Regions from separate parts of the Bacillus thuringiensis genome, predicted to be linked through region 2. Evidence: riboswitches for the same ligand, from Rfam matches in the RefSeq annotation. Region 2 holds a riboswitch; each other region holds the start of a gene.

Region 1 (3,175 bases), 680 kb from region 2:
CACAAGAAGACAAAAAAGCGTTTTCTGTGCGAAAGAACTTTAGCCAAAAGGAATAAAAAGTTGGGCATTTCACTCCTTCACTTGAGGCGAAAAGAGCCTTGAGTGAAGGAGTTCGGGTACATTCTTGTTCTAAACGAGCCGCTTCCGCTTTTCATTGTCTAGCTCCACCTCCTAGCCCTTCATGTCTAAGAACCTTCCGCACGGGAAGAAAAAAAGCGTCTTCTGTACGGAAGAACCTTAGCCAACAGGGCTAAACAGTCGCTTCCGCTTTTCTTTTGCAAAAATAAACAGGAAACAACATGAAAATAACGAATATACTATATACTAAGTTCAAGGTTATATAGTATATGGTGATCGGGTGATGACATATGATTTATGTAGAAAAAGTCATTATTGTAGAAGGTACATCAGATAGAAGAAAGATTGAATCTATTATTCGTGAACCAGTGGAAATTGTTTGTACAAATGGTACAATTGGTTTGTCGAAAATGGATGAGCTCGTTGATCAGTTTTTTGATAAGGAAGTGTATGTGCTAGTGGATGCTGATGATGCTGGAGAAAAGTTAAGGAAACAATTTCGAAAAGAATTTCCGCAAGCCGAGCATATCTATATTGATCGCTCGTACCGAGAAGTGGCAACTGCGCCATCTACACACTTAGCAAATGTATTATGGGGAGCCGACATTGACGTTTATACAGAATATTTACGGTAAGGAATGATAGAAGTGATTGATTGGACAGGAGCCGAAGCTACAGCCCTAATAGAGAACGAAGAAAAAACAGTGTTATATGTATATACTCCAATGTGTGGAACATGCCAATTAGCAAAAAAGATGTTAACAGTCGTTGAGATGACAATTGAAGGCTTCAAAATTGGGATGTTAGATTTAAATTATGCTCCATATTTAGCGAAAGAGTATGGGATTGAAAGTGTACCTTGTTTACTTGTTTTTGAAAATGGGACACTGATGAAGAAGATATATGCATTTCATTCGGTTGAATATTTATATACGGAATTAAAGTAGGCGGCAAAATTTTTGCCGCCTCGACATATTTCTTGGGAAATATGTCGAGATGCAGGATGGATACAGTATTTGTCGAGCGAAAATAACAGGATTGCTCTTTAGTGAGAGGGAATGGTATGTAATAGAAAGTGATATGAAGGATGTGATTTAGGGTGAGATTATATTCTTTGCTTCAATCATTTGTAAATTACGCTAATGGTCAATATCATTTAGAACCGCTTTTAAGACGAGAGGAAAAAACTGTTAATTTCCGTTTTAGAGATGAAAGTTGTTCGTTACAAATTTCAAGAGATTATATAGAGCTGCTACATGAGGAAAGAGGAACGGAACAAATCATTTGCTTAGATGAAAAAGATATAGAGCAATTGGTGAATGGAAATGTACGATTGCAAATGTTAATGAACGATGGGCGTGTACAATATTCGGGAACGTACCGAACGATGTTATTAGTTGAATCAATGTTTCATATATGTAAACCGATGTCAGTAGGTGCTTAAAATTCTGAAGTTTCATTTTTTACGAAAATTTCTGTTGACATGGTAAGTGTATATTGATACAATTCAAGTCATAAAATATAGACAATTTCATAAATTTCAAATCAGACGAAAATTGAATCTGATTTCTCTTATCAAGAGAGGTGGAGGGACTGTGCCCTGTGAAGCCCGGCAACCGTCAACTTATGTTGAAATGGTGCCAATTCCTGCAAAGCGAATGCTTTGAGAGATGAGAGAGAGGGATAATGTTGTTATATACGCATATAAACCTTTCTGCTTCTCTAAAGCGGAAAGGTTTTTTTATTGTTTGAATGTGGAGGACATTCAAATAATAAAAGTAGTGATAGCGGTGGACTACACGCATCAAAAATAAAAAAATGCGGAGTCTATCTAAACAAAAAAGGGGTGAACATCATGATTCTATTAGAGAATGTAAGGAAAATATATAAGGCGAAAAGCGGTGATGTCACTGCTGTAGATAACGCCAATTTAAAAATAGAAAAAGGCGAAATATTTGGTGTTATCGGATATAGCGGCGCTGGGAAAAGTTCTTTAATCAGATTGTTTAATCAGTTAGAGAAACCGACTTCTGGCCAAATTACAATTGCGAATCGTGTTATATCAGCAATTACAGGAAGTGAACTTCGTAAGGCAAGGCAAGAAATCGGAATGATTTTTCAGCACTTTAACTTACTTTGGTCACGAACTGTACGTGAAAATATAGAGTTTCCACTTGAAATTGCAGGTGTTGATAAAACGAAGAGAAGAAAACGTGTTGATGAATTAATTCATCTTGTTGGATTAGAAGGAAGAGGAGACGCGTACCCATCTCAGCTGAGCGGGGGACAAAAACAACGCGTTGGGATTGCAAGAGCATTAGCTAACAACCCACAAGTACTTTTATGTGATGAAGCAACGTCGGCTCTTGATCCAGAAACGACAGATCAAATTTTGGATTTACTATTAGACATTAATAAGCGCCTTGGTTTAACAATTGTACTCATTACACATGAGATGCACGTAATTCGAAAGATTTGTAATCGAGTGGCGGTAATGGAGAGAGGAAAGATTGTAGAAACGGGTCCAGTACTTGATGTATTCCGTAATCCGAAGCAAGATATTACGAAACGATTTGTACAGCAGTTAACAGATTCTGAAGATACAAATGAAACGATTGAAAGTTTAATTGAAAAATATCCAGATGGAAAAGTGATTCGTTTGCAGTTTATCGGTGAGGCTGTAGAAAGACCGGTGCTTCAACGATTAATGCAACGTAGTGATATAGAAGTTAGCATTTTGCAAGGAAATATCGCACAAACGAATAACGGTTCTTACGGTAGTTTAGTTGTTCATTTAAATGGTGAGGAAACAGCGATCCAGCAAGCAATAGAAGGAATTCATCAAAATCAAGTAGAGCTGGAGGTGATTGCACATGGATAAGTTACTCGCAAATGTTGATTGGAATCAAATGTTAGAAGCAACTGGTGAAACGTTATATATGACGGCAATCGCAGCTCTTGCGACATTTGTTTTAGGACTAATTTTAGGATTGTTACTTTTCATGACAGCAAAAGATAATTTATGGGAAAACAAATCAATTAATACGGTGATTGGAGCATTCGTAAATATATTCCGTTCTATACCGTTCATCATTTT
Region 2 (3,175 bases):
CTTTATTAGGCTTATTACAGTTCATTTCAGGAGCGCTTGTTGCACCTCTAGTAGGTATTGGTGGGAGTAATACAGCGTTACCGATGGGTGTTGTTATTGCGCTTTGTGAAGTAGGAGCAGTATTATGTTATCTATTTATGGCCAGAAGAAGTGAGAAGCAGTTTGAACTGCAACAAAGACAAAATTTAGAGGCTTAACAAAAAAGAACTGATTCAAAGGGAATGTTTGAATCAGTTCTTTTTTTCATTTTTTTGAAATACCTCATACATATTATTCATGATCGTATCATATAAAACAGCAAGTTTATCCCACACCCAGCGATTACTATCGACTTCTTTTTCCCCGCAGTCGATAATATCGGTATGGTCCGTAATTTTATACGCTTTTTTAACGATAATAGGAGCAATCTTCGGTATACGTGGGATTTCTTTTAAGATATCTGCGAAGTTTCCAATGTAGACATGACCGATGATTTCGATTGTTAATGATTTATCCGATATATTTAGCACGGTATGAAATTGATTTGTATGTTGTTGTTTTAAATATTGAGCTAACTTAAATGGAGCATGCTTCTTCTTTAATACGCGGCGAAGGCTCTCTGTATTTTCGATATGAAGTGATTTTTCGCGAATAAGGACACGAATATCTTCTCCCATAAAAGGCATTGTGTTGTACATAGATGATTCTCCTTAAAAACTTACATATGTTTGCGTTATGCATATGTAAGTCTAGCATGGTTTGTTCTTTATGTGTGCTTACAGTTTTGTAAGGTGATGTAGTAAAGCATTGCAAAAGTTATTTGTATAAAGTGACGATACTGTGACAAACATGTTGGTATATATATTACGATGTCGTCTTAAGTGTAAAAAGTAGGGCGTTCTCGGTATAATAACAAGTGGAGATAAAAGAAACTATAATGAGTAATAGCTGTAGATAAAAGGAGAAGAAGAGATGAAGAAGGTTTTGGGTATTGCTGTAATGGGAAGTATGCTCCTTCTAGCAGGGTGTAATGGAAATAAAGATACGAAAGAAACGAAAGAAAAGGTAGAGCAATCTGCTGAACAAACAGAAGAGATGAAAGAATACCTTGCAGTACATGAAAAATACGATATAAAAATGAATAAAGAAATTAATAAAGCACTGCAGTTATTTGAAGTGGCAAAAGAAAAGGGCGGTAAGGAAATAACGAATGCTACATATAAAGAAGATGTGCAAAAGGTAACAACGAGCATGTTAGAAGATATTGATCATATACGTAAAGAAATTCGTGTGCCGAAGTCGAAAGAGCAAGAACATGAAGTATATGTTGGTTTCTTGAATGAATCGGAACAAGCGATGAAAAAATTACAGAAGTTAGCTAAAGAAGAAGATTCATCGTTGATTCGTGATATAGAAATTAATTTTGCAACAGCATCGACATACTATAAACGTTTTCAAGCAGAAACGAAAAAATAACCTTGCCTGTGCAAGGTTATTTTTTCTTCTTACCATCTCCGTCTGCATCCTCGGATACTAATATATTCTGTTCTTCGTGAAATTCGGAAATAGTTTGCCCGGTAATATTATCGAAAGGGGTATAAGAAAGAAGTGATACGTTTCTTTTTAATAAAGAGTTTATAGAAGCCGATGATGACAAGTATAACGATAGTTAAGGATAATCCTATAGTAGCAAGAAGTAAGGGATCCATCTTATAACTCCTTTAACATCATTTCTTGTTATGATAAGCCGAAAACTGTAATTTCGATAAAAGAATTAAAAACTGATTTTTCTAAATTTATCCAATTTGATTGACTTTTCAATTTTTCAGAATTATAATTCGAAATATACAATTTGAACCAAATAATAATATAGCAATTTACTTATCCAGAGAGGTAGAGGGACTGGCCCTATGACACCTCAGCAGCGGGTTCTGTAATAGGAACACCGTGCTAATTCCAGCAAGCAAGTCTTGAAAGATAAGTGATGGGCCTTTGTTTGTTAAGCCTTGATCTTATTTTTTAAGATCAAGGCTTTTTGTATTCTAAAAAGAGAAAAGGGAGTAATGGAAAAAGTACATTCATAAAACAAAGTAAATTCATGTGTTTAGGGGGTTATTGAAGTGTATGTAATTAAAAAATTATCGGTTATGGTGTTCACACTATGGGTTATTACGACAGTGACATTTCTAATTATGCATATTATTCCGGGAGATCCATTTTCATCAGATGCAAAAATCTTTCCTGAAGAAGTGATCCAAAACATGAGAGCGAAGTATCACCTTGATGAACCGTTATGGAATCAATATGTTGCTTATTTAGACGGTGTAGTTCATTTTGATTTTGGTGAATCTGTTCAATCAACCGGGCAAGGTGTATCAGAAATTATAACAACTGGCTTTGGTCCATCAGCAATTATTGGTCTACAAGCACTTGTTATTTCATTGTTGGTAGGAATTGCGGCAGGGACATTTGCTGCTCTATATCATGGGAGAGTAATTGACTATAGTGTGAGTTTGCTCGCAATTCTAGGTATTTCTATTCCAAGTTTTATTTTAGCACCACTATTTATACAAGTATTTGCTATCCAATTTGAGTTTTTACCAGTAGCCTCTTGGGGAACATTCGAACATACGGTATTGCCATCCTTTGCATTAGCGTTAGGGCCAATTGCAGTTATTACAAGGTTTGTTCGTTCTAATATGATCGAAGTACTGCAGAGTGATTATATTAAGCTAGCAAGAGCAAAAGGTATACCAATTAAGAAGATTATTATAAGACATGCTCTTCGAAATGCGATTGTTCCAGTACTTACATTTGTGGGACCGTTAATGGCTGGACTTTTAACAGGGACTTTCGTTATTGAAAAAATCTTTTCAATTCCTGGCCTAGGAAAATATTTCGTAGATAGTATTTTTAACCGAGACTATCCGGTGATTATGGGAACAACGATTTTCTATAGTGCATTATTAATTGCTTGTATTTTCATTACAGATATTATTCACCGCATTGTTGATCCGCGTATTCGTTCTATTACATAAGGAGGGGGGATATTTAAATGGGAGCTTATGAAATTAATGAACAGTTATTAACGAAAGAAGAGAAAAAAGAATTAACGATAAATAAAAATCAGCAAACGATTAGCAGAAAGAAAGAAGTGTTTCGTAAGTTTATATCGAATCCAATCGCAGTGTTAGGA
Region 3 (3,175 bases), 2.4 Mb from region 2:
TTCGTGGGGCATGATTGGTTTTATAGCAGGTTTACTTCGTAATACATTTTTAATGAAAAAACTATGGGGGAGACTTCTTTACGGAGTAATCGTTGGATTTTTATTTGGCTGGATTATGAATTTCTGGGGTCTTCTCGGTTTTATACGAGAAGCAACGTGGGAGACTGTCATTTCGTATTATATCGCAAGTTTTTATTTTGATTTGAGTCATGCGATTTCGAATGTTATTTTCTTACTACTATTTAGTACGTCTTGGATTACGATTCTTACAAGATTTAAAAAGAAATACGGTATATTAGATGAGCATAACGTGACATAGAAAAGCATACTCATATAAGGTAGGGTCGCGACTTACATATTCGTTTGCCTCTTTCATGCTTCTTACATATTGTAAGGAGCATTTTTTTGTCAAAAAATAGATTCAATATGCACCCGCTATTATATAAAATTATTTGTATAATAGTACGTGAGAACTCTTTTCAAGAGGGAGGTGTATAGTTAATGAAGTTAGTTATTCCGAAGCAACATGGTGCATGGGCCATGCTTGTTATACCTTTTCTATTAAGTGTCATACTTGGGAAACCTACTATTTATCATATTCCATTGTTTATAGCATGGTTTTTTATCTATTTAGCTACATATCCATTTCTTACGTACATAAAGCAAAGACGAAAAAAAGAGCTTTTACACGCCGCAATTGTTTATTTTAGTATTGCGTTCCTATTTGGGATGATTTCTTTATTATATGAGTGGCGAATTCTTTTATTCGTAATAGTAATGATTCCATTATTTATAGTAAATATGTATTATGCTCGTCAAAAAAATGAAAGAGCACTATTAAATGATATTTGTGCAATTATTGTATTTTGTATCGGTGGGTTAATTAGTTATTATTTTTCAATGAAGCAAATCGATCATATAGCATTATTCATTGCGCTTATTTCATTCTTATACTTTTTAGGTAGTACGTTTTATGTGAAAACGATGATTCGTGAAAAAAATAATCCGAAGTATCGTCTTATATCTTGGGGATATCATATCGTATTAACTATAATTGTATTTATGATTAATCCGTGGTGTTCTCTTATTTTTATACCAAGTGTCATTCGAGCAATTGTGTTGTATGGCAAAAAAATCTCTATTATAAAAGTAGGGATTTTAGAAATTGCTAATTCTGTATATTTTTTAATCATAACGGCAATAATTATGAAGTATGCCATTTGAAAAAACTTCCCATCGATAGATGGGAAGTTTTTAATCTTTTTCTAAAATGTGAACGGTGTACTCGCAACGTTGAATAGCTTGTTCAACAGCATAAAGTGATTGTTCAATACGAGCACGATTAAAATCTTTTTCAACTGTTTCAAGTGCTTCTTCTAAACAGTGTTTTGCTTCTTGTAATGATTGAAAAGAATCTTGTACATATCCGCGAGCATTTTGATGCATTTTATAATCCTCCTTGGCTGTTCATATACGAGTAGTATGAACAGTAAGAAAGAAAATATAATTTGTTATATTTATTATATTTGTTTGACAATTAAAGTGAAATTACGTATAGTAAGATTTAAGTGAATATTTTCTTATCCAGAGAGGTGGAGGGACTGGCCCGATGAAACCCAGCAACCGCGATGCAGGTGCTAATTCCAGCAGAACATATTTGTTCTGGGAGATAAGACGAAGATATATACGTAACTTCTTCTTATCGGAGAGGTTTTTTTGTTGTAAAAAAACCGATTACGAAAATTTATATTAAGAAGAAAGGGGTTGCGAATTACTGTGACACTCGAAAAATACGTAAAACTGCGTAGTACAGTTTATGAATATATGATAGAGCAAGATAAGCCGATATCATTGTTAGATATTCAAGAACATATCGTTTCGCATCATGAAGGAAAATTCACGAAAAAAATGTTACATCAATTTTATTTATCAAGGCTATTAGACGAACTGAAACTGGATGGGAAAATTACATTAGCTGATGAATATCTCTATACTGAAAAAGGGGTATTTTATAAGGCGAGAAAAGGGAGCTAAGCTCTCTTTTTTTAAAAATAACGGAGTATGTAGAGTAAAAGACTGCTAAAGCAGCCTGATACAGGGAATGGTGTTGAGTGTGTAGTGTCAAAAATTGAATGTGCCTGAAAGAGGCAATTCGTATCGGCTGCAAATGAAAAGAGACACCTTCGCCGAATAGGTGTCAGTCGTTTTGTAAAATAGACTTGCTATTTAACAGTTCTTAGAATAACATGCAGGGTTTTGGAAGTCAAAAGGGAATTAAAGGAAGGGGTACAATTATGTACGCTTACTTATTAAAAGATATAACGAAATGGATCCCAAAGTACGTTGTAGATAAGGGATATGAATATTATGAAGATGGACATATAGAAGATGTTGAAATACAAGATAACAAAGTGTTTGCATTCGTTACTGGAAATGCAGGGAATTATGAAGTAGTTATCGATCTCGAAGATTTTTCAAAAAGTAGTTGCGAATGTCCGTATGAAAATTATTGTAAACATATGGCGGCAGTTGTTTATGATATTCAAGGTGCTGGTGAGAGTGCAGTTAAAGAGAAACTAAAAGATTTAGAAAAAGAAGAGTTACTTACTGTATTAAATCGACTGTTGCAAAGTTCGAAAAACGTACAAATTGTAGAGAAGTTATTAAAGAAGGGGTAACTTTAAAGATAGAGGGAGTTGTTTTGTAGTGAACGTACTGATTATATACGCTCATCCTAATCCTTCAAGTTTTAACGGGGCAATTTTAGAGCATGTGCAAAAAGGGCTACAGGAAACAAATCATTCGGTTACGTTGCTTGATTTATACAAGGAACAATTTGATCCGGTACTTGTATTCAATGAAGAGAAGAAAAGACGTGATTTAGTAAATGAAGAAGAGACAGCGCGGTATAGAAAATTAGTGGAAGAAGCAGATACACTTCTCTTTATATATCCGATATGGTGGTGGGGGATGCCAGCTATTTTAAAAGGTTTTATTGACCGTATTTTCGTAGCTGGATTTGCTTATAAATATGAAGGTGCTCTTCCGAAAGGGTTATTGAAAGGTAAGAAAGCTTGGGTTATTAATACGTTAGACTCGCCTCTATGGTACGTCGCATTGTTATATCGATCAGCAGATTGGATTATGATGAAGAGAGGTGTTTTACGTTTTTGTG

The links. Region 2 has a riboswitch for S-adenosylmethionine ahead of AC241_RS01055 (ABC transporter permease). Riboswitches for the same ligand answer to the same signal wherever they lie in the genome.
Positions count from the first base shown of each region.
Region 1: linked by a shared signal. The riboswitch ahead of AC241_RS24840 (methionine ABC transporter ATP-binding protein) and the one ahead of AC241_RS01055 (ABC transporter permease) in region 2 are both predicted to bind S-adenosylmethionine.
Region 3: linked by a shared signal. The riboswitch ahead of AC241_RS16080 (hypothetical protein) and the one ahead of AC241_RS01055 (ABC transporter permease) in region 2 are both predicted to bind S-adenosylmethionine.

Region 1 is NZ_CP012099.1:4,789,043-4,792,217, reverse strand. It holds gene AC241_RS24855 (toprim domain-containing protein) at 369-713, shown strand; gene AC241_RS24850 (thioredoxin family protein) at 717-1,025, shown strand; gene AC241_RS24845 (hypothetical protein) at 1,178-1,522, shown strand; SAM riboswitch class I at 1,648-1,755, shown strand; gene AC241_RS24840 (methionine ABC transporter ATP-binding protein) at 1,934-2,959, shown strand; gene AC241_RS24835 (methionine ABC transporter permease) at 2,952-3,175, shown strand, end outside.
Region 2 is NZ_CP012099.1:179,795-182,969, forward strand. It holds gene AC241_RS01035 (multidrug effflux MFS transporter) at 1-197, shown strand, start outside; gene AC241_RS01040 (hypothetical protein) at 231-677, opposite strand; gene AC241_RS01045 (hypothetical protein) at 952-1,455, shown strand; partial or broken gene AC241_RS01050 (DUF3951 domain-containing protein) at 1,472-1,688, opposite strand; SAM riboswitch class I at 1,858-1,963, shown strand; gene AC241_RS01055 (ABC transporter permease) at 2,100-3,017, shown strand; gene AC241_RS01060 (ABC transporter permease) at 3,035-3,175, shown strand, end outside.
Region 3 is NZ_CP012099.1:3,119,408-3,122,582, reverse strand. It holds gene AC241_RS16095 (ECF transporter S component) at 1-319, shown strand, start outside; gene AC241_RS16090 (YwiC-like family protein) at 502-1,224, shown strand; gene AC241_RS16085 (hypothetical protein) at 1,255-1,446, opposite strand; SAM riboswitch class I at 1,578-1,676, shown strand; gene AC241_RS16080 (hypothetical protein) at 1,777-2,034, shown strand; gene AC241_RS16075 (SWIM zinc finger family protein) at 2,295-2,678, shown strand; gene AC241_RS16070 (NAD(P)H-dependent oxidoreductase) at 2,707-3,175, shown strand, end outside.